Regions from separate parts of the Peribacillus sp. genome, predicted to be linked through region 1. Evidence: riboswitches for the same ligand, from Rfam matches in the RefSeq annotation. Region 1 holds a riboswitch; the other holds the start of a gene.
The links. A riboswitch is a leader RNA that binds a small molecule or an ion and turns the genes downstream of it on or off. The one in region 1 is predicted to bind cobalamin.
Positions count from the first base shown of each region.

Region 2: linked by a shared signal. The riboswitch ahead of AC52RT_RS12870 (ABC transporter substrate-binding protein) and the one ahead of AC52RT_RS09300 (ribonucleoside-diphosphate reductase subunit alpha) in region 1 are both predicted to bind cobalamin.

Region 1 covers NZ_JAZVJO010000291.1:1,662-4,976, reverse strand. The annotation lists gene AC52RT_RS09315 (SulP family inorganic anion transporter) at 1-21, shown strand, start outside; gene AC52RT_RS09310 (hypothetical protein) at 91-237, shown strand; gene AC52RT_RS09305 (manganese-dependent inorganic pyrophosphatase) at 278-1,207, opposite strand; cobalamin riboswitch at 1,525-1,704, shown strand; gene AC52RT_RS09300 (ribonucleoside-diphosphate reductase subunit alpha) at 1,839-3,315, shown strand, end outside.
Region 2 covers NZ_JAZVJO010000392.1:4,887-8,201, forward strand. The annotation lists gene gntK (gluconokinase) at 1-683, opposite strand, end outside; gene AC52RT_RS12865 (GntR family transcriptional regulator) at 676-1,407, opposite strand; cobalamin riboswitch at 1,619-1,798, shown strand; gene AC52RT_RS12870 (ABC transporter substrate-binding protein) at 1,921-2,889, shown strand; gene AC52RT_RS12875 (FecCD family ABC transporter permease) at 2,855-3,315, shown strand, end outside.

The DNA of each region.
Region 1 (3,315 bases):
CCTAAAGCAAGTAATTCCTAACGGTATAATCAAAGGAACCATTGCACATACTAATTCCTTCTACAGATAAATGTGAAGGAGGATTACTACTTGCAAAAGGAAAACGATTATACAGCCGCCAGCCTGTCTGAGGATTTAGTTAATGAAGTAAAGAGTTTTGAGGATAAGCTCGGTAAGCAGGTTAATAAAGATGTGATTGTGATTGCCTATGAAAAAGAAAAAAATGAAACAAATTAAAAAAACGAACGTATCGCTAATCAACGATACGTTCGTTTTTTTAGTTTGAAAGGATATTTGTCAACACAGGGACGATTTGTTTTTTACGTGAAACGACCCCTTTAAGAACAGCTAGGTTATTAAACAGTTCGACATCATATGCCTTTTCAACAGCGTCTGTCTTGTTGCCAAGTGCGAGCACTACTGAGTCATTAATCAGAATATCAGTAACAACAAATAGGAATAAATCAAGATTCCTTTCAAAAATAACTTCTGAGATGGCGGCTTCTAATTCTGTCTGCATAGCCATTACTTCATTTGTATCAACAGCATTTACTTGTGCAATAACAACTTTCGCATCACCCATTGCAAATTCCTTCGCATCAAGGGTAATCAGCTGATCAATGGTTTTTCCGCTTAAATCAGCACCAGCCTTAAGCATCTCTAAACCGTAGCTTTCAGCATCTACACCAGCGATTTCTGCCAGTTCAAATGCAGCGGCTGTATCTTGTTCAGTACAAGTTGGTGATTGAAATAACAAGGAATCTGAGATGATTGCTGATAGCATTAATCCAGCAACTTCCTTTGGTATTTCAAGACCGTTTTCTTTATAAATCTTATTCAATATAGTAGCCGTACAGCCAACCGGTTCTGCACGATAATATAAGGGGTCACTTGTTTCAAAGTTAGCAATACGGTGATGGTCGATTACTTCAAGAATTCGAACCTGATCAATATCATCTGCACTTTGCTGACGTTCGTTATGGTCAACAAGAATGACTGCATCTGCTTCGACAGCAACCTTTTCAACTAGACGAGGTGCGTCAAATTTAAATGTATCGAGTGCAAATTGTGTTTCACCATTTACTTCTCCTAGACGAACCGGCTCTGCGTCCATACCTAATTGTTTTTTCAAGTCTGCATATGCAATTGCTGAACAAATCGTATCTGTATCTGGATTTTTATGTCCGAAAACGAGTACTTTTTCCACGTGAATGCTCCTTCAATTAAAAATATAGTTTACTTTTTTATAAAGTATTACGTTTATTTTATCACATTTTTTCATTGATTCATTCCAGAAATGATTCTATGTACATTATCAGGAGTTTCCCATTCATTTCGTCCTTACCCATAATGACTTTAACGATTATAACAAGTTCGAACGGAGTTTAGCAATTGATTCCTTCCTCCTAAGAAATATATTCCGAAGTTCAAATGAAAATGGTTGTATTTTTCTCAGAGATAGCTTACGATTATAGTAGCTCAAATCACAAGATATAGATTAATTTTCATATAACATAACTATATATAGAAAACGCTAGATTAGGTGCCGGAAACGGCTGAAAAGGGAAACCGGTGTAATCCCGGTACTGTCCCCGCAACTGTAAGTGTGACGAAATGAGATGACCACTGTATCAGTGAGATACGGGAAGGGCTCAAAGTAGGGTGATCACGAGTCAGGAGACCTGCCTAAACTTGCTTTAGTTTCTTGTTCTTCGGGGGTTGAGATGATGAAACGATGGTGTAATGCCTTCTTTCATGCTTCCTTACACTTATCGTTTAATCCGCTCACAATCCTTGAGCGGATTTTTTTATGTTTAAAAACTAGGAGGATTCATTTTATGACCCAAACAACCATAAATAACAACTCGCAGCAATTCACAATATTGTCCAAGCAATTTGAAGGACGTCTAGACATGAAATCATTCGAAACTAGGTTTCAAAAATGGCTGGACAGGCAGTCTGATGCTAGTGAAGCAAAAGTATCAAGAAAGTTGATACAAATGGCCCTCGAAAAAGTCGATATAGATGCACCTGATTGGACGTTTGCGGCCGCAGCCGAGCTGCTTCATTCCATGTACAGAGAGTCTCGTACTAACCGCGGTGAAAAGACCTCCTACGGTTCCTTTTACGGATTGCTTCAGCAGCTTTCCACCCCACAAATGGGTCAACGCTACTCTGTATATAAGCCCGAATTATTAGCTTCGTACACTAAAGAAGAGATTGAGGAACTTGAATCAGCCATTGACCCTGAAAAAGACAAATTATTCTCTTATATCGGGCTGTATTTACTCAATGACCGTTATCTGGCTCGTCCAGAGAAAGACGCTGTTTACGAACTTCCTCAGGAACGGTTTATGATCATTGCGATGGAAATTATGCGCAACGAACCATCTATGCGAATTCAGCTTGTCAAAGAAGCCTATTGGGCCATGTCAAATCTCTATATGACCGTAGCCACCCCCACTCTTTCAAATGCAGGAAAATCGCATGGTCAATTGAGTTCTTGTTTCATAGATGCCATTGATGATTCGATTGACGGCATTTACATGGCAAACTATGATGCAGCAAAAGTGTCTAAATTCGGCGGTGGAGTCGGGCTATATGCAGGTAAAATACGTGCTCTAGGCTCTGATATTCGGGGTTTTTCTGGGAACAGCTCAGGTACTACACCTTGGATCCGTTTATTTAATCAAACAGCTGTTAGTGTTGATCAGCTTGGACAACGCAAAGGTGCCATTGCGATTTATCTTGATGTCTGGCACAAGGATATTTTAAGCTTCCTTGATTTAAAAACACAAAATGGTGATGACCGCTTGAAAGCTCATGATATTTTCACGGGTGTCTGCATCCCGGATTTATTTATGGAAGCTGTTCGTGACCGGTCTGATTGGTATCTCTTTGACCCGCATACCGTAAAAGAAACACTCGGGTTCTCTCTTGAAGATCATTTTGATGAAGTGAAAGGTCAAGGAAGCTTTCGCAAACAGTATGCAATAGCAGTTCAAGCTGCCGAAGATGGAACATTACCGCACTTTTCTTTTGAGAAAATCCCTGCCATTACAATCATGAAAAATATCATGATCTCACAATTAGAAGAAGGCGTACCGTACATGTTCTACCGTGATGAAGTAAATCGAATGAACCCGAATAAACATAAAGGCATGATTTACTGCTCGAATTTATGTACGGAAATTGCTCAGAATTTAAGTCCTACCACAATTTCACAAGAGTACACAACCGAAGATGGAGATGTCGTCATCGTGAGGAAAAGCGGAGATTTCGTTGTTTGTAACCTCTCTTCAGTTAACTTACCAC
Region 2 (3,315 bases), on a different contig from region 1:
GCTATTCCCATTTCTTTGGCTAGAGACGGATTACAACCGCTGAAAATTTTGGTTGTCGGTACAAGCTCAGACAATTGGGACCGAGTGATCCCTGCGATTTGTAACGCTTCTTCATCCCAATCTAGTGATTTAAGATTCATCATGCCCGTTGCTGAAGCTAGAGAATGATCGATTACGTACTGATCAAAAAACTTTTTAAATATATATTCCTTAATGCCAATGTATTTTGCAGCTTTGGAGGCGATATCAGGGAATTCATTGACCAACCAAGCAATTTTGGACAATGGTGACATCGGATGAATGGGTGTTCCGGTTCGTTTATAGATTTCATGCCCATTCAACTCGTTTTTGATTTTACGAGACCATGCTTCACTTCGATTATCAGCCCACGTAATGCACGGTGTCAGTGGTTTATCTTGTTCATCCATTGCAATGACGCTATGCATAGCACTGCTAAATGAAATAAAGGAGGGTGCCTTATCAGAATGAAACTTCATAATTTTTGAAAGGGCTTGCAATACAGCTTGGAAAATTTCCTCTGGGTTTTGTTCAGCTGTGGAACTATCAGGTGTGTGAAGAGGGTAGCCGATATTTTCTTGCTGGATGACTTCACCTTTTTCACTAAATAAAACAGCCTTCGTACTCGTTGTACCGATATCTATACCTACCATATAGTTAGTCATTATCAAGCCCAACTCCTTTAGCTAGCATTTGCTGTGACATCCATAAATCGTCTACTTTTCCTTGAACATCATCGAAATTTTTATGTAAAGATTTAATCATGAGCGATCGGTCTTTTGTTTTAATCGCTTCAATATAAAGGGCGTGGTTTTTCATAATTCGTGTGAAGTCATTATATGTTTCTTGGAAGCGACCCCGCATTGACAAGAGAATAAAGCTTTCCATGACTGGTTTTAAATTGTTCCAAATCATTAAGATATGGGAGTGGTTGACTGATCGGATTATCGTTTCATGGAATAAAAGATCATGATATGAAAATTCGTCTGCATCGCGATATTTTATAGCAACGTGCATCATTTCAAGAATTTTGCTAAGTTCCTTGGTTAATTCGTCCGTGTCTATCCTTACAAGGCGTTCAAATACAAACGATTCAATAAGGAGACGCACATCGTAAATTTCATTAATGTCTTTTTCTGTTAAACCAATAACAACAGCACCCATTCTTTCTAGACGAATGATGTTTTCAGACGCTAGTTTCTTCAGTGCTTCCCGGACAGGGGAACGACTTGCAGCAAAATCTGCTGCCAATTTATTTTCCGACAGTATGGCACCGCTTTCAATTCGTCCGGCGATAATACGCATTCTAAGTTCACATGTTATCCGGTCACCCACTGTTGACTTTAACAGCCATTTTTCAGGGTATAGGAAATTAGTTGATTCAGACATGATGTCACCTTCTTTAATTATTCATTCTAGTACACTTGTATACAAGTATTATAATTAAACTTATTTTTATTGCAAGCGCTTTATTTAGCTATTCAGAACATTTCTAAGGTAAAATTAGATAGGGATAGTGTCTAAGTACGTTGTTACATTTTTGTTAGGAAGTTCGTTCGATATACAGGTTATAGTGTATAATCGACATACATAAAAAAATCACATAAGTTAAGAAATAGGTGTCTTTTTGATAAAGACTTAAAAGGGAAGTTGGTGTCATTCCAACGCGGTCCCGCCACTGTAAATGGGTGTAAACGGCATAGCCACTGTAGTTAACTATGGGAAGGCGTCGTGTGCAATACCCATGAGCCAGGAGACCTGCCTATTTTCGTGCACTTTTTAAACCTGCGAGGATAGGTTGGTGTGTGGCTTTTTCTACTTGTCATAATCGGCCATACAACAATCTCCAATTCATATTGGGGATTTTTTATTTGTGCAGCAAAGACTGGGAGGGTTTTAGAAATGAAAAAATTATGTATGAAGCTAGTTGCAGGACTAATAGTAATGGGAATCTTGACTGGCTGCGGCAGTGAAGTGGAGGAGAAGCAGCAACAGGCAGCTTCTGAGATTGATAAGGGTAAATCAGCAGTATTTCCTGTAACACTGACGGATGCAACGGGTGAGCAGGTCACCATTGAACGGGAACCTGAAAAAATTGTATCGCTCATTCCTAGTAATACGGAGATAGCGTTTGCCATGGATTTAGGTGAAAAAATTGTCGGTGTTTCAGATTACGATAATTATCCGAAAGAAACCGCTGATATCGAGAAAATAGGCGACCTAGAATTTAATGTGGAAAAAATCATTTCACTGAGTCCAGATCTAGTGCTGGCGCATGCATCTACAGCCGATAGTGCAGCAGACGGTCTCCAACAAATTAAGGATTCGGGTATTTCAGTGGTTGTCATCAATGATGCTGGGAACTTCAAGGGTGTCTATTCATCCATAGAAATGATTGGTAAGGCAACAGGAGCCGGTAACAAGGCAAAAAGTCTTATTGATGAAATGAAGCAAAAGTTAAGTGAAATTGAAGAAAAAGCTGCAGAGATAAAACAACATAAACAAAAAAAAGTATTAGTTGAAGTTTCGGGACCTCCGGAAGTGTATGTGACCGGAAAAAACACCTTTGTAGATGAAATGTTGCAGCTGATTAATGCGGAAAATGCCGCAGCAGATCAAGAGGGCTGGGCTAAGGTGGAAGAGGAATCGATGATTAAAGAGAACCCCGATGTCATTATTACAACGTATGGTCGATATGTAGAAGATGTAACAAGTGATATATTGAACCGCAATGGCTGGAAAGCAGTCACCGCCATTAAAGAAAAACAGGTTGTTGACGTGGATGAAGATCTTGTCACGCGTTCAGGTCCAAGGCTGGCAGAGGGAGTAGAGGAACTTGCTAAAGCGGTCTATCCAGACGTATTTAAGTAATAAACTGTACATCTACTTACTCGCAGTCACTTTTTTGCTAGCTTCTGTAATTGCAGGAATATCGATAGGCGCGGTTTCCGTGCCTATCATGGATCTTTTGAAAATTCTTGCTAAAGAAATCCTGCACTTCCCTATAGAACAGACGAATGAAATGTATACCAATATTGTCATGAACATCCGACTGCCGCGAGTTATTTTAGCCGGACTTGTTGGAGCTTCATTGGCTATTTCGGGAGCTGCTTTTCAGGGGCTTTTACGTAATCCGTTAGCAGATCCATATACACTTGGTGTCTCATCAGGTGCGTCCTTAGGTGCGGTTATCGTGTTGTTTTTCTCACTCTCTTTGCCGTTCATCGGATCATTTACACTACCAGTGTTCAGTGTTTCGTTTTCTTTTGCGACGATTTTTGCTGTTCTGTTTTTTGC